3 regions of the Pseudomonas sp. DR48 genome follow, and region 2 is predicted to be linked to each of the others. Evidence: predicted binding sites of a transcription regulator. Region 2 holds the regulator's gene; each other region holds the start of a gene.
What was found. The regulator sigma-54, encoded in region 2, starts transcription at its own class of promoters, with help from an activator protein. The targets are predictions, from matches to a motif close to ANTGGCATNNANNTTGCTNT.
Positions count from the first base shown of each region.

Region 1: flgB (flagellar basal body rod protein FlgB) is a predicted target of sigma-54. The motif match lies at 2,384-2,403, and genes of this name have one in related genera.
Region 3: K5K95_RS17990 (CmpA/NrtA family ABC transporter substrate-binding protein) is a predicted target of sigma-54. The motif match lies at 3,670-3,689, and genes of this name have one in related genera.

Region 1 is NZ_CP081946.1:249,650-259,810, reverse strand. Features, by position in the region: gene flgA (flagellar basal body P-ring formation chaperone FlgA) at 1-191, opposite strand, end outside; gene K5K95_RS01185 (chemotaxis protein CheV) at 273-1,205, shown strand; gene cheR (protein-glutamate O-methyltransferase CheR) at 1,253-2,080, shown strand; gene flgB (flagellar basal body rod protein FlgB) at 2,445-2,852, shown strand; gene flgC (flagellar basal body rod protein FlgC) at 2,856-3,299, shown strand; gene flgD (flagellar hook assembly protein FlgD) at 3,315-4,043, shown strand; gene flgE (flagellar hook protein FlgE) at 4,075-5,388, shown strand; gene K5K95_RS01155 (ribonucleoside-diphosphate reductase subunit alpha) at 5,678-8,572, opposite strand; gene K5K95_RS01150 (hypothetical protein) at 8,713-8,853, shown strand; gene K5K95_RS01145 (response regulator) at 9,307-10,020, shown strand; gene K5K95_RS01140 (ATP-binding protein) at 10,017-10,161, shown strand, end outside.
Region 2 is NZ_CP081946.1:2,952,338-2,962,498, forward strand. Features, by position in the region: gene tldD (metalloprotease TldD) at 1-1,067, shown strand, start outside; gene yjgA (ribosome biogenesis factor YjgA) at 1,118-1,642, opposite strand; gene pmbA (metalloprotease PmbA) at 1,751-3,097, shown strand; gene K5K95_RS13260 (HPr family phosphocarrier protein) at 3,205-3,480, opposite strand; gene rapZ (RNase adapter RapZ) at 3,496-4,353, opposite strand; gene ptsN (PTS IIA-like nitrogen regulatory protein PtsN) at 4,356-4,820, opposite strand; gene hpf (ribosome hibernation-promoting factor, HPF/YfiA family) at 4,833-5,141, opposite strand; gene K5K95_RS13280 (RNA polymerase factor sigma-54) at 5,216-6,709, opposite strand; gene lptB (LPS export ABC transporter ATP-binding protein) at 6,894-7,619, opposite strand; gene lptA (lipopolysaccharide transport periplasmic protein LptA) at 7,619-8,167, opposite strand; gene lptC (LPS export ABC transporter periplasmic protein LptC) at 8,154-8,726, opposite strand; gene K5K95_RS13300 (KdsC family phosphatase) at 8,734-9,258, opposite strand; gene K5K95_RS13305 (KpsF/GutQ family sugar-phosphate isomerase) at 9,258-10,161, opposite strand, start outside.
Region 3 is NZ_CP081946.1:3,963,653-3,973,813, reverse strand. Features, by position in the region: gene rlmKL (bifunctional 23S rRNA (guanine(2069)-N(7))-methyltransferase RlmK/23S rRNA (guanine(2445)-N(2))-methyltransferase RlmL) at 1-1,527, opposite strand, end outside; gene rmf (ribosome modulation factor) at 2,057-2,272, shown strand; gene K5K95_RS17995 (quinone-dependent dihydroorotate dehydrogenase) at 2,558-3,577, opposite strand; gene K5K95_RS17990 (CmpA/NrtA family ABC transporter substrate-binding protein) at 3,808-5,019, shown strand; gene K5K95_RS17985 (ANTAR domain-containing response regulator) at 5,035-5,610, shown strand; gene K5K95_RS17980 (nitrate/nitrite transporter) at 5,984-7,195, shown strand; gene K5K95_RS17975 (bifunctional protein-serine/threonine kinase/phosphatase) at 7,203-8,873, shown strand; gene nirB (nitrite reductase large subunit NirB) at 9,290-10,161, shown strand, end outside.

The DNA.
Region 1 (10,161 bases), 2.7 Mb from region 2:
CTGGTAGCCAAATAGTCTTCTACGGTGAACTCAAGAAAGCCCTGAGTGACGCCGATAAGCATGTCAGGCAAGGTAACCGCGTCAGCAAGGGCAGGGCTGCCAGCGTTGAACAGGCAAACGGCCGATATCGCACAAAGCAATTTGCGGGAAGTTGATGTCAGGCGTCGGAAAAATGTCGGTTCTGTGTTCATAAGAGTTAAAAAGCAAGCGCCGTGCCGTTTAGCAATGAATGGGCGTCGCAACACACTTAGCGTTGGTGTAGGAGTCTGTGCATGGCTGGTGTAATGGATGCGGTAAACCAGCGCACGCAACTGGTGGGGCAGAATCGCCTTGAGCTGTTGTTGTTCCGTCTTGACGGCCAGCAGCTGTATGGGATCAACGTGTTCAAGGTTCGTGAGGTGCTGCAATGCCCCAAGCTGACCCTGATGCCCAAGTCCAGTCCTGTCGTGTGCGGTGTAGCAAATATCCGAGGGGCGACCATTCCGATTCTTGATCTGGCAATGGCAACCGGCTCCGGCGCGCTTAAGGATCAGAGCAATCCGTTTGTGATCATTACGGAGTACAACACCAAGACCCAGGGTTTCCTGGTGCGCTCGGTGGAGCGCATCGTCAACATGAACTGGGAGGAAATTCATCCGCCTCCCAAGGGCACCGGGCGCGATCATTACCTGACCGCTGTGACTCGGGTCGACAATCAGCTAGTCGAAATCATCGACGTCGAGAAAGTGCTGGCGGAAGTGGCGCCGACACCGGAAGCGATTTCGGTCGGCGTGGTGGATGTCGAAACCCAGCACAAAGCATTGTCGCTGCGGGTCTTGACGGTCGATGACTCATCGGTGGCGCGCAAGCAAGTGACGCGCTGCCTGCAAACGGTCGGCGTCGAAGTGGTGGCGTTGAACGACGGTCGGCAAGCGCTGGAATACCTGCGCAAGCTGGTCGACGAGGGCAAGAAGCCGGAAGAAGAGTTCCTGATGATGATTTCCGACATCGAGATGCCGGAAATGGACGGGTACACCCTTACGGCGGAGATCCGCGCCGACCCGCGCATGCAAAAGCTTCATATCATCCTGCATACTTCGTTGTCGGGCGTATTCAATCAGGCGATGGTCAAGAAAGTCGGTGCTGATGACTTTCTTGCCAAATTCCGCCCTGATGACCTGGCATCCCGGGTAGTCGACCGGATCAAAGCAGCAGATATCAGCTAGGGGCCTTTTGTCCCTGGCGGTTCAACACGATTTAAGAGGCGGTATCTTTGTCTACGGGTAATTTGGATTTCGAACAGTTCCGGGTATTCCTGGAAAAAGCCTGTGGCATTTTGCTCGGTGAAAACAAGCAATACCTGGTCTCGAGCCGTCTCAACAAACTGATGGAACAGCAGGGTATCAAGTCGTTGGGTGAACTGGTCCAGCGCATTCAGACCCAGCCGCGCAGTGGTTTGCGCGAGATGGTGGTGGATGCCATGACCACCAACGAAACCCTGTGGTTTCGTGACACCTATCCGTTTGAAGTCTTGAAGAACAAGGTGCTGCCCGAAGCGATCAAGGCGGCCCCCGGCCAACGTCTGCGGATCTGGTCGGCGGCGTGCTCGTCGGGTCAGGAACCGTATTCGCTGTCGATGTCCATCGATGAGTTCGAGCGGGTCAACATGGGCCAGTTGAAAATGGGTGTGCAGATCGTTGCCACTGATTTGTCCGGCACCATGCTGACCAACTGCAAGACCGGCGAGTACGACAGCCTGGCCATCGGCCGTGGCCTGTCGCCCGAACGCCTTCAGCGTTATTTCGACCCCAAGGGGCCGGGACGCTGGGCCATCAAGGCGCCGATCAAGAGCCGTGTGGAGTTTCGCTCGTTCAACCTGCTCGACAGCTACGCGGCCCTGGGCAAGTTCGATATCGTGTTCTGCCGCAACGTGTTGATCTACTTTTCCGCCGAGGTGAAGAAAGACATCCTGTTGCGCATTCACAGCACCCTCAAGCCCGGCGGTTATCTGTTCCTCGGCGCCTCCGAAGCGCTGAACGGTTTGCCGGATCACTACCAGATGGTCCAGTGCAGCCCGGGGATCATTTACCAGGCGAAGTGATGGATTGGCGGCACACATGAAAACGGGAGTCCTCAGGGGCTCCCGTTTTTTTGTGCCTGTCGATATCCCGCAAACACTCCAATTCAAATGTGGGAGCGGGCTTGCTCGCGAAGGCGTCGTGTCAGTCGACATCTGCTTTGATTGACACCCCGCCTTCGCGAGCAAGCCCGCTCCCACATTCGAATAGGTGCTGCCGGTGGGAAAGCGGCAGAAAAGCGGCAGACGGCGGAAACCGGTTGCCGCTTTTCTGGCATTGCCGTCTTGCCACCACCCCGCAAAGCCCCGGTTTACGGGCTTTTTTGAATTGGCACGCCGCTTGCTAAGTCTCTGTTACGAAAATCAGGTCACCCGAAGGTTTCCCGACATGAGCATCAGCTTCGATAAAGCGCTCGGTATCCACGAACAAGCCTTGGGCTTTCGCGCCCAGCGTGCCGAAGTCCTGGCCAACAACATTGCCAACGCCGATACCCCGAACTACAAGGCTCGGGATCTGGAGTTCTCCAAAGTGCTCGCTGCACAGAACGAGAAAACCAACGGCGGCACCTTTGCCTTGAACATGACCAACAACCGTCATATCGAAGCACAAGGCCTGGGTAACGGCGACGAATCGCTGATGTATCGCACCCCGATGCAACCGTCGATCGACCAGAACACCGTGGACGCTCAACTGGAACAGTCGAATTACGCGGAAAACGCGGTCGGCTTCCAGGCCAGCTTCACCCTGCTCAACAGCAAATTCAAAGGGCTGATGTCAGCCCTGCGCGGAGAGTAAATCATGTCTCTATCCAGTGTTTTCAACATTGCCGGTAGCGGCATGAGTGCCCAGACCACTCGCTTGAACACCGTGGCTTCGAACATCGCCAACGCCGAAACCGTTTCGTCGAGCATCGACCAGACCTATCGCGCCCGTCACCCCGTGTTCGCCACCATGTTCCAGGGCGGCCAGAGCGGCGGCAGTGATTCGCTGTTCCAGAACCAGGACGCGGCCGGTCAAGGCGTACAAGTGCTGGGCGTGGTTGAGGATCAGAGCAACCTTGAGGCGCGTTACGAGCCGAACCATCCGGCGGCCGACGCCAAGGGCTACGTCTACTACCCGAACGTCAACGTCGTGGAAGAAATGGCCGACATGATTTCCGCCAGTCGTTCGTTCCAGACCAACGCCGAAATGATGAACACCGCCAAAACCATGATGCAAAAGGTCCTGACTCTAGGTCAGTGATAAGGGGCAACTCAGATGAGTGTTACCGATTCCACCAGCAGCCTCAGCGTCAATGACATTCTGGCGAACTCTTCCGTCAAGTCCAGCAGCTCCACGTCGGGCGGCATTGCCTCCGCGACCAACAGCGCGACGGGTGGTCAGGCGCTGGGCAAGGATGCGTTCCTGCAATTGCTGGTGACCCAGCTCAAAAACCAGAACCCGCTGGACCCGCAGGACAACAGCGCGTTCGTCGCCCAGTTGGCCCAGTTCAGCAGCCTGGAAGGCATCACCACGCTCAACAGCACGGTCAGCTCGATTGCCGGCAACTACAGCTCTTCGCAAGCGTTGCAGGCGTCTTCCCTGGTCGGCCGTTCCGTGATCGTGCAGACCAACAACATCCAGGTCGATGATCCGACCAAGGCCGTCAACGGCTCGGTCAACCTGACGTCGTCCATCGCCAGCGGCACCGTGACCGTTGCCGACAGCACTGGCAAAACCATCAGAACCATCGATCTGGGCACCCGTGCGGTCGGTAGTTCCAGCTTTACCTGGGATGGCAAGGACTCGAGCGGCAATCCCGTTCCGGTCGGCGCCTACACCATCAAGGCCAGTGCACCGGTCAACGGCACGGCGACGGACCTGGCGGTTTACCTGCCGGCCACCGTCAACAGCGTAACCTTGAGCCAGACCGGCGGCGAGCTGACGCTCAACCTGGCGGGCCTGGGCCCCGTCGCCCTGTCCAAAGTTCAAACCATTGGTATATAGAGCCGACTAACCCGGCACAAAGGAGTGGAATATGTCTTTCAATATCGGCCTTAGCGGTCTCTATGCAGCCAACAAACAACTGGACGTGACCGGTAACAACATCGCCAACGTCGCGACCACCGGTTTCAAATCCTCCCGCACTGAATTTGAAGACGTCTACTCGGCGACCAAACTCGGCAGCGGCGGCAAAGTGGTCGGCAGCGGCGTGCGCCTGGCCAACGTGTCCCAGCAGTTCACCCAGGGTGACATCAACAACACCGGTAACGTGCTGGACATGGGCATCAACGGTTCGGGTTTCTTCGCCTTGAGCAATAACGGTTCGGTGTCCTACACCCGTAACGGTACGTTCAAGGTCGACAAGGACGGCTTCATCACCAACACCGATTACACGTCCCGCCTGCAAGGCTACGGCGTGGATGCCAACGGCAAGATCATCAACGGCGTGTTGACTGACCTGAAACTGGACACCTCGAACCTGGCGCCGAAGTCCACTTCGGCTGTGGCATCGACGATCAACTTGAACTCGACGGCTCCGGTCATCGACGATACCGTCCCGGCGGGCAAGTTCGACCCGACACTGACGGCGACCTACACCAAGTCGTTCAGCACTCCGATCTATGACAGCCAGGGCAACCAGCACACCATGGATCAGTACATGGTGAAAACGGCTGGCAACACCTGGAAGGTTTATACCCTGGTCGATGGTCGTAACCCGGATGCTACCGGCAGCGACCCGAAAGTCACTGCCCCGGTCGCTTCGACACTGTCGTTCGACTCTGGCGGCAAGTTGACTCAGGTCAGCACGCCCCCTGGAGTCATCAGCACTGACTTGAAGCTGAACAACTGGGTACCAGGCACCGTGACCAATGGCGTCTGGACAGCCAACGGTGCCGCCGCCAACCCGGCAGGCGTAACCATTTCGTTGGCCAAGACTACCCAGTACAACGCTGACACCGCCCGTTCCATCCCGACCCAGGACGGTTACGCCACTGGCCAGATCACCAACCTGACCATCGACGGCACCGGCACCCTGTTCGCCAACTTCAGCAACAACCAGAGCAAGGCCATCGGCCAGGTTGCGCTGGCCAGCTTCACTAACGAACAAGGCCTGCAAGCGATTGGCGGTACCAGCTGGAAAGAGACTTACGCCTCGGGTATCCCGGGCTATGACGCTCCGGAAACCGGGACCCTGGGCTCCATCCAGTCCAACTCCCTGGAAGAGTCCAACGTCAACCTGACCAACGAACTGGTCAACCTGATCAAGGCGCAGAGCAACTACCAGGCGAACGCCAAGACCATCTCCACCCAGAGCACCATCATGCAGACCATCATTCAGATGACCTGATGCGGGTTAGCGCTGCATAAAGAACCCCTCGCAAGAGGGGTTTTTTTTTGCCGGGATTATTTATGTGGTGCCGAAGTTTTGGTGGTATGTGCAGGCCTCTTCGCGGGCAAGCCCGCTCCCACAGGCGACCGGGGTGGCCCAGAGAAATGCGATCACAGTGGGAGCGGGCTTGCCCGCGAAGGCGTCAGCCCGGCCGCCACTTTCCTTGAGGTAAAAGAAAACCCCCGACAGTCCAGAGGACTGATCGGGGGTTTTCGAGTCAGCGCCTTTCAGCGCTCACCGGTTCAGCTTATTGGCAAGCTTCGCAATCCGGCTCGTCGATGGCGCAAGCCTTCGGTACTGGAGCAGGACCGGCTGGAGCTGCCAGGACCGAATCTTCACCGTGGTTGCCGCCGCTGGAAACAGCGTTCAGTTTGCCGGTGTTGATGGTCGACTTCTCGGTGCTGGTCGCGGCCAGGGCACGGAGGTAGTAAGTGGTTTTCAGACCACGGTACCAAGCCATGCGGTAGGTCACGTCCAGCTTCTTGCCCGAGGCGCCGGCGATGTACAGGTTCAGCGATTGAGCCTGGTCGATCCACTTCTGACGACGGCTTGCCGCGTCAACGATCCACTTGGTGTCCACTTCGAACGCAGTCGCGTAGAGCTCTTTGAGTTCTTGCGGGATGCGCTCGATCTGCTGCACCGAACCGTCGTAGTACTTCAGGTCGTTGATCATGACCGCGTCCCACAGACCGCGAGCCTTCAGGTCGCGAACCAGGTACGGGTTGATCACGGTGAATTCGCCCGACAGGTTCGATTTCACGTAGAGGTTCTGGTAGGTCGGTTCGATCGACTGCGATACGCCAGTGATGTTGGCGATGGTCGCGGTCGGTGCGATGGCCATGATGTTGGAGTTACGAATGCCTTTCTGTACACGGGCACGAACTGGTGCCCAGTCCAGGGATTCGTTCAGGTCAACATCAATGTACTTCTGGCCACGCTGTTCGATCAGGATCTGTTGCGAATCCAGCGGCAGGATGCCTTTGGACCACAGCGAACCCTGGAACGTCTCGTAGGCGCCGCGCTCGTCGGCCAGGTCGCAGGAAGCCTGGATCGCGTAGTAGCTGACCGCTTCCATCGACTTGTCGGCGAACTCGACGGCAGCGTCGGAACCGTAAGGAATGTGCTGCAGGTACAGCGCGTCCTGGAAGCCCATGATGCCCAGGCCGACCGGACGGTGCTTGAAGTTGGAGTTCTTCGCTTGCGGCACCGAGTAGTAGTTGATGTCGATCACGTTATCGAGCATGCGAACGGCGGTGTTCACGGTGCGTTCCAGCTTGGCGGTGTCCAGCTTGCCGTTGACGATGTGGTTCGGCAGGTTGATCGAGCCCAGGTTGCAAACGGCGATCTCGTCCTTGTTGGTGTTCAAGGTGATCTCGGTGCAAAGGTTCGAGCTGTGGACCACGCCCACGTGCTGCTGCGGGCTGCGCAGGTTGCACGGGTCTTTGAAGGTCAGCCATGGGTGGCCGGTTTCAAACAGCATGGACAGCATTTTGCGCCACAGGTCTTTGGCCTGGATGGTCTTGAACAATTTGACCTTGCCTGGGTATTCGGTCAGGGCTTCGTAGTACTCGTAACGCTCTTCGAAAGCCTTGCCGGTCAGGTCGTGCAGGTCAGGCACTTCGGATGGCGAGAACAGGGTCCACTTGCCGTCATCGAAGACGCGCTTCATGAACAGGTCAGGGATCCAGTTGGCGGTGTTCATGTCGTGGGTACGACGACGGTCGTCACCGGTGTTCTTGCGCAGCTCGATGAACTCTTCGATGTCCATGTGCCAGGTTTCCAGGTAGGCACAGACAGCGCCTTTGCGCTTGCCACCTTGGTTAACGGCGACGGCGGTGTCGTTCACCACTTTCAGGAACGGTACAACGCCCTGGGATTTGCCGTTGGTGCCCTTGATGTACGAACCCAGTGCACGAACCGGTGTCCAGTCGTTGCCCAGGCCGCCAGCGAATTTGGACAACATGGCGTTGTCGTGGATCGCGTGGTAGATGCCGGACAGGTCATCCGGCACGGTGGTCAGGTAGCAGCTCGACAGCTGTGGACGCAGGGTGCCGGCGTTGAACAGGGTCGGGGTCGAGGACATGTAGTCGAAGGACGACAACAGGTTGTAGAACTCGATCGCACGGTCTTCCTTGTTCTTCTCTTCGATCGCCAGGCCCATGGCCACGCGCATGAAGAAAATCTGCGGCAGTTCGAAGCGGATACCGTCCTTGTGGATGAAGTAACGGTCGTACAGGGTTTGCAGGCCCAGGTACGTGAACTGCTGATCGCGCTCGTGGTTGATCGCCTTGCCGAGTTTTTCCAGGTCAAACGTGGCCAGGACCGGGTTCAGCAATTCGAACTCGATACCCTTGGCGATGTACGCAGGCAGGGCCTTGGCGTACAGGTCGACCATTTCGTGGTGGGTCGCGCTTTCGGCGACGTTCAGGAAGCTCAGGCCTTCGGCACGCAGGGTGTCCATCAGCAGGCGGGCGGTCACGAACGAGTAGTTCGGCTCACGCTCGACCAGAGTACGGGCGGTCATCACCAGGGCGGTGTTGACGTCGGTCAGGGCCACGCCGTCGTACAGGTTCTTCAGGGTTTCGCGCTGGATCAGGTCGCCGTCGACTTCTTCCAGGCCTTCGCACGCTTCGGTGACGATGGTGTTCAGGCGGCCCATGTCCAGCGGAGCAAAGGTGCCATCGGCGCGGGTGATGCGGATCGACGGGTGAGCGTTGACGGCTTCTTCGGCCGGTGCGTGGGCAGCGCGTTCTTTGGAACGGCCGTCACGGTAGATCACGTAGTCGCGAGCCACTTTCTGCTCGCCGGCACGCATCAGGGCCAGTTCGACCTGGTCCTGGATTTCTTCGATGTGGATGGTGCCGCCCGATGGCATGCGACGCTTGAAGGTCGCGGTGACTTGTTCGGTCAGGCGGGCAACGGTGTCATGGATTCGCGACGAGGCGGCAGCGGTGCCGCCTTCAACTGCGAGAAACGCTTTGGTGATCGCGACGGTGATCTTGTCATCGGTGTAAGGAACGACAGTGCCGTTACGCTTGATCACGCGCAGTTGACCAGGCGCGGTGGCGGACAGATCCGAAGTCGAATCAGCGGCCTGCGGCAAGGTGCCCTGCGGGTTCTCGCGAGTTGTGTCGGTTTGCATGGGGGGTTGTCTCCACATTCTCTATGTTTGTTTGGGCACCATCACGGTGCCCACCGTTCTGTCCTGAAGCACTACAACCGACGAGATGCCGGGTATAACAACTTCGAGACAGTAGGAAAAAGGCTAATGATGCCGCTTCCTTGCCGAAGTCTTTGGCCGCGAGCCTGGGCTCGAAGCCGGATTCCTTTCAGGGTGCCAGTTATGACTGCAACACCCGTACCGTTCTGACCGTTCAGGCCTGGAAAAACGGTGCCATCCGCGCACGCGGTTTGGGCTTGTAAATTCGTGCTTGGTTCAACCTGCAACACGCAATAAAGCGCTTGAGTTTCAGGTCTGAAATGTGGTTGGGCTTTTAAGCTAAAACCCTACATGTAGGGTTTTTTTCGCGCCGAGGTACAAGATAATGCGTTTTGGAGGGTGTTGCAACGTACTACCTGTGGATAAACCTGTGCGTAAATTGTGTGTGAAACGTGGAACGGGCGTGTAGGCCGCGACCTAGCTGGAGCGAACCGTTTTCCACTGATTTTCAGCGATTGAAAACAGTCATTCGGATTTTTAAGGGCGCGAACCCTATCACAAAAAATCCGCTTGTCCGAACGCATCTGTCGGCTTGTGTTCTCGGCGTTCGGCGTTTATACAATCGGCCAGTGCGTACGCATTCTTATCCTCCCCAATCATTACAAAAAGACGGGCGGATCCTTCCTTATAAGTGTTGTTGGCAAGCAGAGGTCACCGTGGAGCAAGAAGCCTGGCAGGTATTGATTGTGGAGGACGACCAGCGTCTGGCCGAACTGACCCGCGAATATCTGGAAGCCAACGGCCTGCGCGTGTCGATCGAAGGCAATGGCGCGCTGGCCGCTGCGCGCATCATCAACGAGAAGCCGGACCTGGTGATCCTCGACCTGATGCTGCCGGGCGAAGACGGCCTGAGCATCTGCCGCAAGGTGCGCGACAAATATGACGGCCCGATCCTGATGCTCACCGCCCGCACCGACGACACCGATCAAATTCTTGGCCTCGACCTGGGTGCCGACGATTACGTGTGCAAACCGGTGCGCCCGCGTCTGTTGCTGGCACGGATCCAGGCGCTGTTGCGCCGCAGTGAAGCCCCTGAGGTGGCCCCGGAAAAACAACGGCGCCTGCAGTTCGGTCCGCTGGTGGTGGACAACGCGCTGCGCGAAGCCTGGCTCAATGACAGCGGTATCGAACTGACCAGCGCCGAGTTCGACCTGCTGTGGTTGCTGGTGGCCAACGCGGGCCGAATCCTGTCCCGGGAAGAGATTTTCACCGCGCTGCGCGGCATCGGCTATGACGGCCAGGACCGCTCCATCGACGTGCGCATCTCGCGCATACGTCCCAAAATCGGCGACGACCCGGATCATCCGCGACTGATCAAAACCATCCGCAGCAAGGGTTATCTGTTCGTTCCGGAAGCCTGCACCCCGTGAACTCGATCTTCCTGCGCATCTACGGCGGCATGTGCGCGGCGCTGATTCTGGTGGCTGTGCTGGGCGTGCTGGCGTTGCATTTGCTCAATCAGGTGCGCAGCGAGCAATACCGCGAGCGCCTGGCCCACGGCACCTTTTCGC
Region 2 (10,161 bases):
ATCCTTTGGAAGTGATGACGCGCGCCGAGAAAGTCGAGTTGCTTAAACGCATCGACGTCGCGACACGCGCCCTCGACCCGCGTATTCAGCAAGTCACCGTGAGCATGGCCGGCGTCTGGGAGCGAATCCTCGTGGCTTCGACGGACGGTAGTCTGGCGGCAGATGTACGGCCATTGGTGCGCTTTAACGTCAGCGTGATCGTCGAGCAGAACGGTCGCCGCGAGCGCGGTGGTCATGGCGGTGGCGGTCGCACCGATTACCGTTATTTCCTCAGCGATGACCGCGCCATGGGTTACGCCCGTGAAGCGTTGCGTCAGGCGCTGGTCAACCTTGAAGCGATCCCGGCGCCGGCCGGTACGTTGCCGGTGGTGTTGGGTTCGGGTTGGTCCGGCGTGCTGCTGCACGAAGCGGTCGGTCACGGCCTGGAAGGCGACTTCAACCGCAAGGGCAGTTCCGCCTACAGCGGGCGCATGGGCGAGATGGTTGCGTCCAAGCTCTGCACCATCGTCGATGACGGTACGTTGGCGGGCCGCCGCGGCTCCCTGAGCGTCGACGACGAGGGCACCCCGACCGAGTGCACCACGCTGATCGAGAACGGCGTACTCAAGGGCTACATGCAGGACAAGCTCAACGCACGCCTGATGGGCGTTGCCCGCACCGGTAACGGTCGCCGTGAATCCTACGCACACTTGCCGATGCCGCGCATGACCAACACCTACATGCTGGCGGGCGAAAGCGACCCGGCGGAAATCATTGCCTCGGTAAAACGCGGCATCTACTGCGCCAACCTCGGCGGTGGTCAGGTAGACATCACCAGCGGCAAGTTTGTGTTCTCCACCAGCGAGGCGTACCTGATCGAAGACGGCAAGATTACCGCCCCGGTCAAAGGCGCGACATTGATCGGCAACGGTCCGGAAGCCATGAGCAAGGTGTCGATGGTCGGCAATGATCTGGCGCTGGACAGCGGAGTGGGGACGTGTGGCAAGGATGGGCAGTCGGTGCCGGTGGGTGTCGGCCAGCCAACGCTGAAAATCGATGCGATCACTGTGGGTGGCACAGGATCGTAAACAGGATGGAGCTTCGGGTGAGCCGCTTGGCGACTCACCCGATTCGAGCATCAACGCAGGCCGCGTTGAGTCTCGTCCAGCTCACGGATGTACTTGAAGATTTTACGGCTCGATGCCGGTGGCTTGTTGGTCGCCAGTTCGTGCTGGGCCTGACGGATCAGGGAGCGCAACTGCTGACGATCAGCCTCCGGGTAGTCGAGCACGAACTTCTCCAGGACTGCATCGTCGCCCGCGATCAAGCGATCGCGCCAGCGTTCCAGACCATGGAAACGTTCGTTGTACTGCCGGGTGGAGGCATCGAGTTGATCGAGCAAGGTCAGAATGGCGTCAGTGTCCTGATCGCGCATCAGTTTGCCGATGAACATAAGGTGCCGTTTACGCGCGATATTCGCGGTGTGCTTGGGCGCATCGGCCAGAGCCCGACGCATAGCGTCGGTCAACGGCAGTTTTGCCAGCAAGTCAGGCTTGAGCGTTGTAAGGCGCTCGCCGAGGTCAACCAGAGCATGAAGCTCGCGTTTGACCTGGGATTTGCTTTTTTCTCCCGTATCGAGGGAGTCGTCGTAAGAATCAACCATGGTGGCCGTCCGCAAAGAAACGCCGCCATGATAACCAGTCGGGGGCCGCTTGTCCGGCCCGGTCGCTCGAAGGCCCTAGCCGAAAGCAGAATTTGAGTGGAGAACAGCATGAGTGCAGTTGAAAGCGTCGGCCCACAAGCGTTGCCGGCACTGCAAGAACAAGTCGAGCAGATCATCGCTGAAGCCAAGCGCCAGGGTGCCAGTGCCTGTGAAGTGGCGGTGTCGCTGGAGCAGGGCCTGTCCACTTCGGTGCGTCAGCGCGAAGTCGAAACCGTCGAATTCAACCGCGATCAGGGCTTTGGCATCACCTTGTACGTCGGTCAGCGCAAAGGCTCGGCCAGTACATCGGCCAGTGGCCCGGAAGCCATTCGCGAAACCGTCGCTGCGGCGTTGGCCATCGCCAAGCACACCTCGGAAGACGAAGCGTCGGGCCTGGCTGATGCCGCGTTGATGGCCCGGGATCTGCCGGATTTCGACCTGTTCCACCAATGGGACATTACCCCGGAGCAGGCCATCGAGCAGGCGCTGACCTGTGAGGCGGCGGCGTTTGCGGCCGATAGCCGGATCAAGAATGCTGACGGCACGACCCTCAGCACCCATCAAGGCTGCCGTGTTTACGGCAACAGCCACGGGTTTATCGGCGGCTACGCGTCGACTCGTCACAGCCTGAGCTGCGTCATGATCGCCGAGGCCGATGGCCAGATGCAGCGCGATTACTGGTATGACGTGAACCGTCAGGGCAACTTGCTGGCCAGTCCGGAGAGCATCGGCCAGCGTGCCGCTCAACGGGCGGCGAGCCGCCTGGGCGCGCGTCCGGTGCCGACTTGCGAAGTGCCGGTGCTGTTTTCCGCTGAACTGGCCGGTGGTTTGTTCGGTAGTTTCCTGTCGGCGATTTCCGGCGGTAGCCTGTATCGCAAATCGTCGTTCCTTGAAGGCACCTTGGGGCAGAAGCTGTTCCCGGAATGGCTGACCATCGATGAACGTCCGCATTTGATGCGCGCCATGGGCAGTTCGGCGTTCGACGGTGATGGCTTGGCGACCTATGCCAAGCCGTTCGTCGAAAAGGGCGAATTGGTGTCGTACATCCTTGGCACCTATTCCGGCCGTAAGCTGGGTATGCCAAGTACCGCCAACGCAGGCGGCGTACACAACCTGTTCGTCACCCATGGCGACGAAGATCAGGCAGCGTTGCTGCGCCGTATGGGGCGTGGCTTGCTGGTCACCGAGTTGATGGGGCAGGGCCTGAACATGGTCACGGGCGATTATTCCCGTGGCGCGGCCGGTTATTGGGTCGAGAACGGCGAAATCCAGTTCGCGGTTCAGGAAGTGACCATTGCCGGCAACATGCGCGACATGTTCAAGCAGATCGTCGCGGTGGGTAATGACCTGGAGCTGCGTAGCAACATTCGTACAGGCTCGGTGTTGATCGAGCGGATGACCGTGGCCGGTAGCTAACGCTTATCGCAGCGCAAAAAAGGCGCGCCACCCGATTGGGTGGCGCGCCTTTTTTATTGCATCTTGCACCGCCCCCGTGGGAGCGAACTGCTACATAAAGGGGGCGGTTATTCGCCTTCGTCGAAGTAGTTGTTGATCAACTGCACCAGGGCATCCAGCGCTTCCTGTGCCTGCTCGCCTTCAGTGTTGAGGTGGATCTTCGTGCCCTTGCCAGCAGCGAGCATCATCATGGCCATGATGCTTTTGCCGTCGACGGTGGATTCTGGCGTGCGTCCAACTCTGATTGTGCAATCCTTGAATTGACCCGCAACGCCAACGAATTTTGCCGAAGCGCGGGCATGCAGGCCCAGCTTGTTGATGATTTCGATTTCCAGAGCAGGCATCGCGATGTGAATCCTTTAGCTGAGGTCGCGGTGGCGGACCTGGACGTTCTTCAGGGATTGTTGCAGAACCTGGCCCAGACGTTCGGTCAGGTAGACGGAGCGGTGATGCCCGCCGGTGCAGCCAATGGCAATGGTGACATAAGCACGGTTGCTCGCAGCGAAGCGCGGCAGCCATTTTAGCAGGTAGGAGGAAATGTCCTGGAACATCTCTTCGACGTCCGGTTGCGCCGCCAGGTACTCGGCCACCGGTTGATCAAGCCCGGACAGCTCGCGCAACTCCGGCTTCCAGTAAGGGTTGGGCAGGCAGCGCACGTCGAACACAAGGTCTGCGTCGACTGGCATGCCTCGCTTGAATCCGAACGACTCCACCAGGAACGCAGTGCCGCTGTCCGGCTGGTTCAGCAGGCGCAACTTGATGGTATCGCGCAACTGATACAGGTTCAGGTTGGTGGTGTTGACTTTGAGGTCGGCCAGGTCGGCAATCGGCCCCAGCAAACTGGTCTCGTCCTGAATCGCCTCGGCCAACGAACGGTGGGCGGTACTGAGCGGGTGGCGACGGCGGGTTTCCGAAAACCGTTTGAGCAGTGTTTCTTCGTCGGCGTCCAGGTACAGCACATCGCATTTGATGTGCCGGCTGCGCACTTCTTCCAGTAGTTCCGGAAATCGCGACAGATGACTGGGCAGGTTGCGGGCATCGATGGATACCGCGACCAGCGGTTGTGCGAGCTCGGTATGAATCAGCGCGCGCTCGGCGAGTTCCGGCAGCAAGCCGGCGGGCAGGTTGTCGATGCAGTAGTAGCCGTTGTCCTCGAGAACATCGAGTGCGGTACTTTTACCTGAGCCGGAACGGCCACTGACAATGATCAAGCGCATGATTAATGACCGTTTTGCTCGCTCAGGACGACCTGATACAAGGCTTCATTACTCGGGGCGCTGCGCAGTTTTTCGCGCACTTCCTTGCGATCGAGCATGCTGGCGATCTGGCGCAGTAGCTCCAGGTGCGCATCGGTAGCGGCCTGCGGGACCAGCAGCACGAACAGCAGGTCAACCGGGGCGCCGTCGATGGCGTCGAAATCGATGGGGGCTTCAAGGTGTATCAGGGCACTGATGGGCGCTTCGCAGCCCTTGATGCGACAGTGAGGGATGGCGATGCCGTTGCCAAAACCGGTCGAACCGAGTTTTTCACGGGCAATCAAAGCCTCGAAGACATCTTGCATCTCCAGATCCGGCACTTCCCGGGCGATCAGGGTGGCAATTTGCTCAAGGGCTTTCTTTTTACTGCCGCCCGGCACGTTCACGAGAGAACGGCCGGGGGTCAGGATGTTTTCAAGTCGGATCATGGGTTGGGAGTGTTAACGACCGGTAGCGCCCTGGAGCAGGCTTTGGGTCTTTTCCTTATGCTTTTTGAGTTGTTTATCGAGCTTGTCGGTCAGTAAGTCGATCGCCGCGTACATATCGGTATGTTCCGCGTTGGCGACCACTTCATTGCCGGGAATATGCAACGTGGCTTCGATTTTCTGCTTCAGCTTTTCGACGCACATCGTGACCTGCACGTTGGTGATCTTGTCGAAATGCCTCTCTAATCGTTCGAGTTTTTCGCCGATGTAGGCGCGCAGAGGTTCGGTCACTTCCAGTTGGTGTCCACTGATGTTGACTTGCATACAGCTTCTCCTTCGTTGCCAGTGCATAAAGCGGTAGACCAGATGATCTACCACTGGAACGCTGTGGCGTGGCTCTACATCAACCGCTTGCGTTCGCTCGAAGGCGCGATCCCGAGGGATTCGCGGTACTTGGCGACGGTGCGGCGAGCCACCTGAATGCCTTGTGCCTCCAGTAAACCAGCGATCTTGCTGTCACTCAACGGCTTTTTCTGATTTTCCGCCGCAACCAGTTTTTTGATGATTGCGCGGATCGCCGTGGACGAGCATTCGCCGCCTTCGGAGGTGCTGACGTGGCTGGAAAAAAAGTATTTCAGTTCATAAATGCCCCGAGGGGTATGCATGAATTTCTGTGTGGTCACCCGTGAAATGGTCGACTCGTGCATGCCCACTGCCTCGGCAATGTCGTGCAGGACCAGCGGTTTCATCGCTTCGTCGCCGTACTCCAGGAAGCCGCGCTGATGCTCGACGATCTGGGTGGCCACTTTCATCAGGGTTTCGTTGCGGCTTTGCAGGCTCTTGATGAACCAGCGTGCTTCCTGCAACTGATTGCGCATGAAAGTGTTGTCGGCGCTGGTGTCGGCGCGGCGCACGAAACCGGCATATTGGGCGTTGACCCGCAGCCGTGGCACCGATTCCTGATTCAGCTCGACCAGCCAGCGCTCGTTGTCCTTGCGCACGATCACGTCAGGGACGACGTATTCGGCTTCGCTCGACTCGATCTGCGAGCCCGGACGCGGGTTGAGGCTCTGCACCAGTTCGATCACCTGGCGCAGTTCATCTTCCTTGAGCTTCATGCGGCGCATCAGCTGGCTGTAGTCGCGGCTACCGAGCAGATCGATGTAGTCGGTGACCAGGCGCTTGGCTTCCGCCAGCCAAGGTGTCTTGGCTGGCAGCTGGCGCAGTTGCAGCAGCAGGCATTCGCCCAGGTTGCGGGCGCCGATACCGGCCGGTTCGAATTGCTGGATGCGATGCAGGACGGCTTCGATTTCGTCCAGTTCGATGTCCAGTTCCGGATCGAAGGCTTCGAGGATTTCCTCGAGGGTTTCGTCCAGGTAGCCCTGATTGTTGATGCAATCGATCAGGGTCACGGCGATCAAGCGATCGGTGTCGGACATCGGTGCCAGGTTCAGCTGCCACAGCAAATGGCTTTGCAGGCTTTCACCGGCCGATGTACGGGTAGTGAAATCCCACTCGTCGTCATCGCTGCTCGGCAGGCTGCTGGCGCTGGTCTGGTAAACGTCTTCCCATGCCGTATCGACGGGCAGCTCGTTGGGAATGCGCTCATTCCAGTCACCTTCCTCCAGGTTGTCCACCGTCGGGGCGGTTTCCTGGTAGGAGGGCTCTGAAACATCGGCGTTGGGTTGTTGTTCGGCTTTGTCGGCCAAGGGGTCGGCGTTATCGAAGTCGTCGCCTTCTTCCTGGCGTTCGAGCATCGGATTGGACTCCAGAGCCTCCTGGATTTCCTGTTGCAGGTCCAGGGTCGACAATTGGAGCAGGCGGATGGCCTGTTGCAGCTGCGGTGTCATCGTCAGCTGCTGGCCCATTCTCAAGACTAGCGATGGTTTCATGGCAGGGGCTAAACACCTTATTCGCCGGCGCACATGCGCCATCCACTACAGGGCGCCGGAGCGCCAAACATAAGCAAATTATATGCCCGAAACTGCAGCGTTTGCCTAGAGCGCCGTAACAATAAAAAAATGTTGATTTTTTATCGAGACAAGCGCTCGGGCGACCAGCCAGACACCTCAGTGCTTACAGGCGGAACTCATGGCCCAGATAGACTTCTTTCACCAGGTCATTGGCCAGGATTGTGGCGGAGTCGCCTTCGGCAATGAGCTGTCCATCGTTAACGATGTAGGCGGTTTCGCAGATATCAAGGGTCTCACGGACGTTGTGGTCAGTGATCAACACGCCAATGCCTTTGGCCTTGAGGTGGTAGATGATCTGTTTGATGTCGCCCACCGAAATCGGGTCCACACCGGCGAATGGTTCGTCGAGCAGGATGAATTTCGGGTTGGTGGCCAGGGCGCGTGCGATTTCCACGCGGCGGCGCTCACCACCGGACAGGCTCATGCCGAGGTTGTCACGGATGTGGCTGATATGGAATTCCTGCAGCAGGCTTTCCAGTTCCTTGCGACGACCGTCCTTGTCGAGCTCCTTGCGGGTCTCGAGGATGGCCATGATGTTGTCGGCCACCGACAGTTTGCGAAAAATCGACGCTTCTTGCGGAAGATAGCCGATACCGGCCTTTGCACGACCGTGCATTGGCTGGTGGCTGACGTCCAGGTCATCGATCAGCACACGACCCTGATCGGCCTGCACCAGGCCGACAATCATATAGAAGCAGGTGGTCTTGCCGGCGCCGTTAGGGCCCAGCAGGCCGACGATCTGACCGCTGTCGATTGACAGGCTGACGTCACGCACGACCTGGCGGCTCTTGTAGCTCTTGGCCAGATGCTGAGCTTTCAGAGTTGCCATTATGGAGCCTTTTTCGCGTCGTTTTTCGGCTTGGGCTGGATCACCATGTCGATGCGTGGGCGCGCTTCGGTGACCTTGTTGCCTGTGGCGCGACCGGCGCTCGCAAGCTTTTTGACGGTGTCGTAGACGATTTTCTCGCCTTGAGTGATGTTGTTGTCCTTGTCGATGACTTTTGCCTTATCGATCAGGACGATGCGGTTTTGCGCGGCGTGGTACTGGATGGTGATGCCCCAGCCCTGAACAGGCTTGGTATCGCCGGCGGTCTGCAATTGTTCGAAGTAGGCGAGGTTGCCCACCGAGGTCACCACGTCAATTTCACCGGTCGGCGTGCGGGTGATGGTCACGGTGTTGCCTTTAACGATCATCGAGCCCTGGGTGATGATCACGTCACCTTTATAGGTGGCAACGCCATTCTTGTCGTCCAGTTGGGCATCGTCGGCCTGAATGCGGATAGGCTGCTCTTGATCGTTCGGCAGAGCCCAGGCGCTCACGCTTCCCAGTGCTGCGCCCAGACTGAGCAAAATAGGGAGAGTTTTAACGAGCCTCATACTGTCCTCTTACGTTCGATAGCAGGTGTATCCTGCTTTCTTTCAAGTACGCTTTCATTCCGTTGCCTGTCGATACACCGCCAGCGCCGTCGATTCTAACGGGTTGATCGGTCTGCGCATATTGCTCCTTGGGGAACACAGTCATACGGGTGGTGGTAATCAGGGTCTTGCGGTTTTTCTCGTCGAAACGCGTGATGCGCACTGAATCAATCAGTTCGACCTGAGTGCCGTCGGGATTGACTTCTCCTCGCTCGCTCTGGACGTGCCACGGAAACTGGGTGCCGCGAAACATGTTCAGGTCGGGGTTGGTCAGCAACGTCACCTCGGTCGCTTTCAGGTGTTCAACCTTGTCGGACGTCATTTCGTACTGCAATTTGCCGTCCGGCAGGTACTGCACGCTGTGGGCGTTGGTGGCGTAATAGTCAATGGCGCTTTCGTCGACCTTGGCTACGGCCTTATCGAGGAAGCGTTCCGGGCTGATGTTCCAGTAGCCGACCGCGGCGAACAGCGCCGCGATGCAACTGAACAACAGCATGTTACGAATCTTTTTGCTCAACATAATGGGCTCACAGGTACGCGGCGTTGGCCGCATCAAGGCGGCCCTGGGCGAGCAGGATCAATTCGCAGAATTCACGAGCGGCACCCTCGCCACCGCGGGCCAGGGTAATGCCATGGGCGTTTTCACGTACGAAGCTGGCGGCATTGGCCACCGCCATGCCCAGGCCAACGCGGCGAATCACCGGCAGGTCTGGCAAGTCGTCACCCAAATAGGCAACTTGTTCATAGCTTAGGTTGAGTTGGGCCAGAAGTTCGTCCAGCACCACCAGTTTGTCTTCGCGCCCCTGATAAAGGTGTGGAATGCCGAGGTTCTTCGCCCGACGTTCGACCACCGGGGTCTTGCGGCCGCTGATGATAGCGGTCTGCACGCCGGCTGCCATCAACATCTTGATGCCTTGGCCGTCGAGGGTGTTGAACGTCTTGAATTCGCTACCGTCTTCAAGGAAGTACAACCGTCCGTCGGTCAGCACGCCGTCGACGTCGAACACCGCGAGTTTGATCTGTTTGCCGCGTTGCAGCAGGTCCGTGCTCATTACATTACTCCTGCACGCAGCAAGTCGTGCATGTTCAAGGCGCCGACCGGCCGGTCGTCGCTGTCGACCACGACCAGCGCGTTGATCTTATGGTCTTCCATGATTTTCAGGGCTTCGGCCGCAAGCATTTCGGCGCGGGCGGTTTTGCCGTGTGCGGTCATGACCTGATCGATGGTGGCGCTGTGGATGTCGATGCTGCGGTCCAGGGTGCGACGCAAATCACCGTCCGTGAAGATGCCGGCGAGTTTGCCATCGGCTTCCAGGATCACGGTCATGCCGAGGCCCTTGCGGGTCATTTCCATCAGCGCGTCCTTTAGCAGGGTGCCGCGCTGGACCTGCGGCAGCTCTTGTCCGGCGTGCATGACGTTTTCGACTTTCAACAACAGGCGTCTGCCCAACGCGCCACCCGGGTGTGAAAAGGCGAAATCTTCAGCGGTAAAGCCGCGGGCTTCCAGCAGCGCGACGGCCAGGGCATCGCCCATGACCAGTGCAGCGGTGGTTGAAGAGGTCGGTGCCAGGTTCAGCGGGCAGGCTTCGTGCTCGACGTGAACGTTGAGGTTGACCTCGGCAGCCTTGGCCAGCGGCGAATCGGGGTTGCCGGTGAGGCTGATCAATTTGATGCCCAGGCGTTTGATCAAGGGCAGCAGGGTAACGATTTCATTGGTGGAGCCGGAGTTCGACAGGGCCAGGATGATGTCGTCACGCGTAATCATGCCCATGTCGCCATGACTGGCTTCGGCCGGGTGCACGAAAAAGGCCGTGGTGCCGGTGCTGGCCAGTGTGGCGGCAATCTTGTTGCCGATATGTCCCGACTTGCCCATGCCGACCACGACCACGCGGCCTTTGCTGGCCAGAATCATCTCGCAAGCGCGTACGAAATCTGCGTCGATATGGGGCAGCAAG
Region 3 (10,161 bases), 1.0 Mb from region 2:
CGGGTCGATGGATTTCGGCGCGGCGTATTCCTGGACGTGGACCCAATCCTGATAGAGATCGATGGCCATGGAATATTCCGGCATGTCGGCATCGTAGACGCGATAGCAATCGATGCCTTCGCGCTTGACCCATTTGCCCAGTGCCTTGAGATTCTTTTGCAGGCGGTTGGCAAACATCTGCCCGCCTTCGCTCAAGCGCGGCTGCTCGATCACCACCGGGGCCGGTTTGATCGGGTTGCCGTTCTTGTTGTACTTCTCGTACTTGCCCGGTGCCACGTCGTTGTCGGCAACTTCGACTTCAGCTTGCTCGCGCTCAACCTGACGCTGTTCCGGGGTGCGACGCTCGCCGGTGACGAACTGGTCCGGGGTGACCTTGATCAGCAGCAGCTTGCACGGCAAGGCGCCGTTCCAGAACGAATACTGTTTGAAGCTGCGGATGCCCATGCGCTTGCCCAGCTCCGGGGCGCCGGTGAAGACGGCCGCTTCCCAGTTCAGGCAAGCCTGACGCAGGCGCTCGCCGAGGTTCTGATAGAGATAAAGCAGACTTGCTTCGTCGCCCAGGCGCTCGCCGTATGGAGGGTTGCAGATCACCAGGCCTTTCTGGTTCTGGTCCGGACGTGGCTCGAACGTGGCGACTTCGCCCTGGTAGATCTTGATCCACTCGCTCAGGCCCGCACGTTCAACGTTGTTGCGGCCCGGCTGAATCAGCCGCGGGTCGGCTTCGTAACCGCGAATCCACAGCGGTGGCTTGGCCAGGCCGGCAGCGGCGCGTTCGGTGGCTTCTTCGTGGAGCTTTTTCCACAGTGCCGGTACGTGACCGAGCCAAGCGGTAAAACCCCACTGCTCGCGACGCAGGTTCGGCGCCATGTCGGCAGCGATCATGGCCGCTTCGACCAGGAACGTACCCACACCGCACATCGGGTCAGCCAGTGCGCCGCCTTCGGCCGCAATGCGTGGCCAGCCGGAGCGGATCAGGATTGCGGCCGCAAGGTTTTCCTTGAGCGGCGCCGCGCCTTGCTGCAAGCGATAACCGCGCTGGTGCAGGCTGTGGCCGGACAGGTCGAGCGAGAGAATGGCTTCGCCACGGTCCAGGCGCAGGTGAATGCGCAGGTCCGGGTTGAGCTTGTCGATGGACGGACGGTCGCCTTGCGGGGTGCGCAGCTTGTCGACGATGGCGTCTTTGACTTTCAAGGCGCCGAAGTGGGTGTTGTCGATGCCCGAGCCATGGCCGCTGAACTCGACGGCCAGAGTGCCGTCGTTGAGCATGTGGTCTTGCCACTCGATGTCGAGCACGCCGTGATACAGGTCTTCAGCGTCCTTCATCGGGAAACGCTTGAGCACCAGCAGCACCCGGTTCGCCAGACGCGACCACAGGCACAGGCGATAAGCGGTTTCCATGGTGGCCATGCCGCGCACAGCCGAGGTGTGCTCACGCGCGTCCTCAAGGCCAAGCCCGACGGCTTCCTCGATGAGCAGGCCTTCAAGGCCTTTGGGGCAAGTGAGGAAGATTTCGAATTGATCGGACATTGGAATTTCAAAGCCTTTGGCTAGTGAACCGGCAACGCATTGCCGGCCCGGTTTTCAATCAGGCGCTTTTCTAAAAGAGCGCCCGCGTGGCACGGAGGTGTGCCGTCCCACCCCTGCAAGCCCGGGTTAAAAGAGCTTAGATGCAAAGGCAGATAAAAAAGTTGATGCAACAAAATGTCATAAACCGACCCTTCGTCGAATAATGCCTCCGGGCAACGCGAGGCATTCTCAGCAAGGGATTGGCGCAATCATCCAGCGCGGGGCTGATCATACCGGGGTTTGGTCAATAAACACGGGCAAACATCGTGTTACTTATGGCCATACCACCTTAATGGTTACGTCCTTATGACAAAACGATCATTCCATCGGTGTGACGCATTGGTTAGAACTCAACTCAGGTTGACGCCGCAACGACGTCAACACCTTGGCTCGCGACGCCGGCAGCGAGCCCCAACGGCAGGATTTTTTCTGCCAGACCTCAATTGAGGTCGACGCGATAAATACAGTCAACAAGTGAGGGCAACACCCTATGAGAAGACTTAAGCGTGATCCGTTGGAAAGAGCATTTTTGCGCGGATATCAATATGGCGTTGGTGGCAAATCCCGTGAGCTTTGCCCATTTACTCTACCGTCGGTACGCCAAGCCTGGATTAATGGCTGGCGAGAAGGACGCGGCGACAACTGGGACGGTATGACCGGCACTGCGGGAATCCACAGACTCAACGAACTTCACGCCGTCGGCTAATTTACAGGGCCAAACACTCCGACACGACAATCTGATTACTGAACGACTTAACCACGCACGCCCCATCCGGGCGGCGGGCTCCGGCCCAGGGGCACCTTCGAGGTGCCCTTTTTTATGCCCGTTCACCTATCCCTGTAGGAGCTGTGTAGGAGCTGTCGAGTGAAACGAGGCTGCGATCTTTTGATCTTGTTTTTTTAAAAATAAAAGTCAAAAGATCGCAGCCTCGTTTCACTCGACAGCTCCTACACAGCTCCTACACAGCTCCTACATTGACGGTGTGTGAGATCAGCGCAGGGCGGCGATGGCGTCGACGGACTCGCGAATCAGCGCCGGACCTTTGTAGATGAAACCGGAATAGAGCTGCACCAGGCTCGCGCCCGCGGCGATTTTCTCAGCCGCGTGCTTGCCTTCGGTGATGCCGCCCACGGCGATGATCGGCAAGCGACCGGCCAGCTCCGACGCCAGCACCTTAACGGTGTGGGTACTTTTTTCGCGAACCGGCGCGCCGGACAAACCGCCCGCCTCCTCGCCATGCTCAAGGCCTTCGACACCCACGCGGCTCAGGGTGGTATTGGTGGCGATCACCGCGTCCATCCCGGTTTCGATCAATGCTTGCGCGACCTGCGCGGTTTCTTCATCGGTCATGTCCGGGGCGATCTTGATCGCCAGCGGCACGTGTTTGCCATGGCGCAACGCCAGTTCCGCGCGACGGGTCGCCAGGTCCGCCAGCAACTGCTTGAGCGAATCGCCGAACTGCAAGCTGCGCAGGCCCGGGGTGTTCGGCGAACTTACGTTGACTGTCACGTAGCTGGCGTGGGCGTAGACCTTGTCCAGGCAGATCAGGTAGTCGTCGACCGCACGTTCAACCGGCGTATCGAAGTTCTTGCCGATGTTGATGCCCAGCACGCCCTTGTACTTGGCGGCTGCCACACGGGCCAGCAGGTGATCGACGCCGAGGTTGTTGAAACCCATGCGATTGATGATCGCCTCGGCTTCCGGCAGACGGAAAATCCGTGGTTTCGGGTTGCCCGGCTGCGGGCGCGGGGTGATGGTGCCGATTTCAACGAATCCAAAACCCAACTGCGCGAAGCCGTCGATGGCCGCGCCATTCTTGTCCAGGCCGGCCGCCAGACCGACCGGGTTAGGGAAGTCCAGGCCCATGACCTTCACCGGCATTTTCGCCGGGGCCTTGCACAGCAAACCGTTGAGGCCCAAACGCCCGCCCGCGCCGATCAGGTCCAGGGACAGATCGTGGGAGGTTTCCGGGGAAAGTTTGAACAACAGCTGACGGGCCAGGGTGTACATGGGCGGCTTTGACTCGAATGGCGGCGAAATGAGGCGGCGATTATAGCCGGGCATCGGGGTCGCAAGCGAGGCACGCGGCAAAATCAAGGGCCGATGGCATATGCCTTGCACCGACATAGGCATCAGCACTCATGCCAACGGCGGGATGAGTGGAAGGACAATGGCGTCGTCACAAGGCTTTGCTCACGCAAGGGTCTGGGGCGACGTTTTTTTTTGGAAGGTGTTGAGTCATGAATGAAACCACAGCGGGCCCACTCGCCTGGGTCAACGGCAGCGATGCCCCGGAAAAGACCGAAATCAACCTCGGCTTCATGGCCCTGACAGACTGCGCCTCCGTGGTGGTCGCGGCCACCCAGGGTTTCGCCCAGCCTTATGGCCTGACCCTGAACCTCAAGCGCCAATCGTCCTGGGCGAACCTGCGGGACAAACTGGTCAGCGGCGAACTCGACGCCGCGCACAGCCTTTACGGCCTGATCTACGCCGTACACCTGGGCATCGGCGGTGTAGCCGCCACCGATATGGCGGTGTTGATGGGGCTGAATCAGAACGGTCAGAGCATCAACCTCTCCCATGGCTTGCAAGCCTTGGGCGTGACCAGTCCTGAAGCACTGGATCGGCACGTGCACCAAAGTCGCCCAAAACTGACCTTCGCCCAGACTTTTCCGACCGGCACCCACGCCATGTGGCTGTATTACTGGCTCGCGAGCCAGGGCATTCATCCGTTGCAGGACGTCGACAGCGTGGTGGTGCCGCCACCCCAAATGGTCGCGCACCTGCAGGCGGGTCGCATCGATGGTTTCTGCGTCGGCGAGCCTTGGTCTGCCAGTGCGGTGAAGCAGAACCTGGGGTTTACCCTGGCGACGACCCAGACGATCTGGCCCGATCATCCGGAAAAAGTCCTCGGCTGCACCCGTGCCTTTGTCGAGCAATACCCGAACACGGCGCGGGCGCTGGTGATGGCGATTCTGGAGGCCAGCCGCTTCATCGAGGAAAGCACCGAGAACCGTCGCAGCACCGCCAAGCTGTTGAGCGCGCCGGAATACCTCGATGCGCCGCTCGACTGCATCGAGCCACGGTTGCTGGGTGATTACGCCGACGGACTCGGCAATCGCTGGCAAGATCCGCACGCCCTGCGTTTCCATGGGAATGGCGAGGTCAACCTGCCCTACTTGTCCGACGGCATGTGGTTCATGACCCAGTTTCGCCGCTGGGGCTTGTTGCGTGACGACCCGGACTACCTTGGCGTGGCCCGTCAGGTCCAGCAACTAGACTTGTACCGTGAGGCGGCCGCGGCGGTCGGTGTTGCCGCCGAGGGCCAGGCCATGCGCGCCAGCCAACTGATCGACGGCAAAATCTGGGACGGCAGCGACCCGGCCGCTTACGCCCGCAGTTTCAAGTTGCACGCCATGAGCGACAGCTCGCACCGATTCGCCACCCGCTGACAGGAGACTGCGAACATGTTGCGTATCCTGCTGATCAACGACACGGCGAAGAAAGTCGGTCGCCTGAAAGCCGCCCTCACCGAAGCCGGGTTTGAGGTCATCGATGAATCCGGCCTGACCATTGACCTGCCCGCACGCGTCGAAACGGTGCGTCCGGACGTGATCCTGATCGATACCGAGTCACCGAGCCGCGATGTGATGGAGCAAGTGGTGCTGGTGTCGCGTGATCAACCGCGGCCGATCGTGATGTTTACCGACGAACACGACCCCGACGTAATGCGTCAGGCGATCAAGTCCGGCGTCAGTGCCTACATCGTCGAAGGCATTCACGCACAACGCTTGCAGCCGATTCTCGACGTTGCGATGGCGCGCTTTGAAAGCGACCAGGCCTTGCGCGCCCAGCTCAACGCCCGCGATCAGCAACTGGCCGAGCGCAAGCGCATCGAGCTGGCTAAAGGGCTGTTGATGAAAATGAAAGACTGCAACGAGGAAGAGGCCTACACCCTCATGCGCCGCCAGGCCATGAGCCGGCAGCAGAAGCTGATTCAGGTGGCGGAGCAGATCATTGCCATGAGCGAACTGCTCGGCTAACCCCCCGCCCAATGATCGTTCCCACGCTCCGCGTGGGAATGCCGCCATGGACGCTCTGCGTCCGCTTCGAGCTGTGACGCAGAGCGTCACGAGATGCATTCCCACGCGGAGCGTGGGAACGATCAGATGCTGCGCGTGGAAACGATCATCCTGAACATGGCACAAATCTCGCTAAGTAATCACTACAGGTAACCAACGGCGGTTGCCCCACCTACGACAAAGACGTCGCTCACCTTATTTGCCCATGGCGAATCGGGTGGCGGCGTTTTTTAGTTTTTGGCCCCAGAGACCGGGGCCGGTGGTGCGGCCGATGCGGCGCCCCACCTGCAAGCTCATGACTCTTTCTCGAGACTCCCTACAGCTGAGGTGCGCGATGAATTCAAGCTTCTGGAAATCCGGCCATACCCCGACATTGTTCGCGGCCTTCCTCTATTTCGACCTGAGCTTCATGGTCTGGTACCTGCTCGGCCCGCTGGCGGTGCAGATCGCCGCCGACCTGCACCTGACCACCCAACAGCGAGGGATGGTGGTGGCCACGCCGATTCTGGCCGGTGCCGTGCTGCGCTTCATCATGGGCATGCTGGCTGATCGCCTGTCGCCAAAAACCGCCGGGCTGATCGGCCAGGTGATTGTCATCTCTGCCCTGTTCGGTGCCTGGAAACTCGGCATTCACAGCTACGAGCAAGCGCTGGTGCTGGGCCTGTTCCTCGGCATGGCCGGTGCGTCCTTCGCCGTCGCCCTGCCGTTGGCGTCGCAATGGTATCCACCGCAGCACCAAGGCAAAGCCATGGGCATCGCCGGTGCCGGTAACTCGGGCACTGTGCTGGCAGCATTGATCGCCCCGGTGTTGGCGGCGGCCTTCGGCTGGAGCAATGTGTTCGGTTTCGCCCTGATCCCGTTGATCCTGACCATTATCGTCTTCGCCTGGCTGGCGAAAAACGCGCCTGAACGGCCGAAAGCCAAGTCCGTGTCCGACTACTTCAAAGCCCTGGGCGACCGCGACAGCTGGTGGTTCATGTTTTTCTACAGCGTGACCTTCGGTGGATTCATTGGCCTGGCCAGCGCCCTGCCCGGCTATTTCAATGACCAATATGGCCTGAGCCCTGTGACCGCCGGCTACTACACCGCGGCCTGCGTATTCGGTGGCAGCCTGATGCGTCCATTGGGCGGCGCGCTGGCCGACCGTTTTGGTGGCATCCGCACATTGCTGGGCATGTACACGGTCGCCGCGGTCTGCATCGCAGCGGTGGGTTTCAACCTGCCAAGTTCCTACGCGGCACTGGCACTTTTCGTCTGCACCATGCTTGGCCTGGGCGCGGGTAACGGCGCGGTTTTCCAACTGGTGCCGCAGCGTTTTCGTCGTGAGATCGGCGTAATGACCGGTTTGATCGGCATGGCCGGCGGCATTGGCGGCTTTGCCCTGGCTGCGGGCATGGGCGCGATCAAGCAAAGCACCGGCAGTTATCAATTGGCCTTGTGGTTGTTCGCCAGCCTCGGTGTTCTTGCCTGGTTTGGTCTGCACGGCGTGAAGCGTCGCTGGAGAACCACTTGGGGTTCGGCGGCAGTGACCGCTGCCCGGGTCTGAGACGTTAATGAGCCTGCAACTGAGCTTTGCCGAAGCGAGCGCCATCGGTCCACGCGCGGAAAACCAGGACGCCCTGCGCCTGGTCACGCCGGCCCCGGCGCTGGCGGCGAGCAAGGGTTTCTTGTTCGCCATCGCCGACGGGGTCAGCCAGTGCGCCGATGGCGGTCTCGCCGCCCGTTCGACCTTGCAGGCCCTGGCGCTGGACTATTACGCCACCCCGGAAACCTGGGGTGTTGCGCAGGCGCTGGATCGCCTGCTGTTGGCGCAAAATCGCTGGTTGCAGGCCAATGGCGGCGGGCAACCATTGCTCACCACGGTCAGTGCCCTGGTCATGCGTGGCCGGCGCTTTACCCTGGCCCACGTCGGCGATTGCCGGGTTTATCGCTGGCACGCCGACACCTTGCAACGGGTCAGCGAGGACCACGTCTGGGATCAGCCGGGCATGCAACACGTGCTCAAGCGTGCGCTGGGCCTCGATCAGCATCTGGTGCTGGATTTTCTCGACGGTGAATTGCGCCTCGATGAGAGCTTTGTGCTGCTCAGCGATGGCGTTTGGGCGGTCCTCGGTGACACCGCCATCGCCGCGATTCTGCGCGATCAACCGGACCTTAACAGTGCGGCGCAGACCTTGGTCAGCGCCGCGCACCTGGCCGGCAGCCAGGACAATGCCAGCGCCCTGTTGGTGCGTGTCGATGCCCTCGGTGAGACAAGCATTGGCGATGCGCTGATTCATTTGCAGCAATGGCCGCTGCCTCCGGCACTGAAACCGGGCCAGATGTTCGAGGGTTGGCAGGTCGACGGGATTCTCGGCCAGAGCCAGCAATCGCTGCTCTATCGGGTTCGCGACAGTCAGCAACAACCCTGGCTGCTGAAAACCTTGCCCGTTGCCTTGCGCGATGATCATCTGGCCGGGCAAGCCTTGCTGTCGGAAGAATGGTTTCTCAAACGCGTCGCCGGACGGCATTTTCCTGAAGTGCATGCCGCCAGTCAGCGTCAGCATTTGTACTACGTGATGCGCGAATATTCCGGATCTACCCTCGCCGCCCTTCATGAGCGCGTTGAGCAGCTACCGTTGGCCCAGTGGCAAGACTTGGCTGAACGCCTGCTGCGGGCCGTCGGCATGCTTCATCGACGGCAAATCCTGCACCGCGACATCAAACCGGAAAACCTGTTGCTGGGGGACGACGGCGAGTTACGCCTGCTGGATTTCGGCCTCGCCTACTGCCCCGGCCTGTCTGAAGATCAACCGTCTGCCCTGCCCGGAACACCCAGCTATATCGCGCCGGAAGCCTTTCGCGGCGACCCGCCATCCCTGCAACAGGATCTGTATGCGGTCGGTGTGACCTTGTATTTCCTGCTGACCGGGCATTATCCCTACGGCGAGATCGAAGCCTTCCAGCGCCCACGGTTTGGTGTCCCGATCAGCGCCAGTCGCTACCGCCCCGACCTGCCGGAATGGATCGCGCAAAGCCTGGATCGTGCAGTTGCGGTACAGCCGGCCCAGCGCTTTGAAACCGCAGAGGAATGGCTGCAGGTACTGGAACAGGGTGAACGTCGCAGCTTGAGCGTGCGCCCCAGACCGCTGCTGGAGCGTGAGCCGCTGAAAGTCTGGCGGACGTTGGCGCTGGTGTCGTTGCTGGTGAATCTGGTGCTGCTGGTTTTCGTGTTTCATGGTTGATACCCAGTCGCGCCCTTCGCGAGCAAGCCCGCTCCCACAGGGTAAGCGCATTTCCAATGTGTGCGGGCTTGCTCGCGAAGGCGCTATTACGGACACGAAAATCTAAATAAAGGCCGCTCCATTAATGGGCGACGCGCTTTGATTCGGTGCAATAAGTCGGACGCTTTGACTCAAAACTGTTATTTCCCTCTTTAAATACGGGTTCTGGCAACTTGGCACAACCGCTGCATTACCTTTCTCAACTTACATAAAGCCCAGCCTTCAACGACGAAGGATGCGCTTCCCGAGAGAACGGGACCAGGACAAAGGCGTCCTCGCTAGTTAGCTAGCGGGACGCCTTTTTTTGTTTGCGCAAAATTTGTCGAGCACGACCTGAACGCCCTGATAAGGCGGGTCCGAGCTCCCGGAGAACCTGAATGAAAAAACTAAAACTGGTGATGATCGGCAACGGCATGGCCGGGGTTCGCACCCTGGAGGAATTGCTCAAGCTGAGCAATGAGCTGTACGACATCACCGTCTTCGGCGCCGAACCCCACACCAATTACAACCGTATCCTGCTCTCGCCCGTCCTGGCCGGCGAACAAACCTTCGAAGAGATCGTGCTCAACGATCTGGACTGGTACCTGGAAAACAACATCAAGCTGCTGCTCAACCGCAAGGTGGTGGAGATCGACCGAGTCAAGCGCCGGGTCATCGCCGAAGACGGCACCGAGGCCGAATACGATCGCTTGCTGATCGCGACCGGATCGACGCCGTTCATCCTGCCGATCCCCGGCAACACCCTGCAGGGCGTGATCGGCTACCGCGACATCGCCGACACCCAAGCGATGATCGACACCGCCAAGACCCACAAACACGCCGTGGTCATCGGCGGCGGCCTGCTTGGCCTTGAAGCCGCCAACGGCCTGATGCTGCGCGGCATGCACGTCACCGTGGTGCACATCGGCGAATGGCTGCTGGAGCGGCAACTGGACAAAACCAGCGGCCAGCTCCTGCAAACCGCGCTTGAAGGCCGCGGCCTGCACTTTCGCCTGTGCGAACAGACCCAGGCGCTGCACGATGCCGGCAATGGCCGGGTCGGCTCGGTGCAGTTCAAGAACGGCGACATCATCCCCGCCGACCTGGTGGTCATGGCCGCCGGCATTCGCCCAAACACTGAACTCGCGGAAAAATCCGGCATCCCCTGCAACCGCGGGATTCTGGTCAACGACACCCTGCAAACCTACGACCCTCGGGTCTACGCCATCGGTGAGTGTGCCAGTCACCGGGGCATCGCCTACGGTCTGGT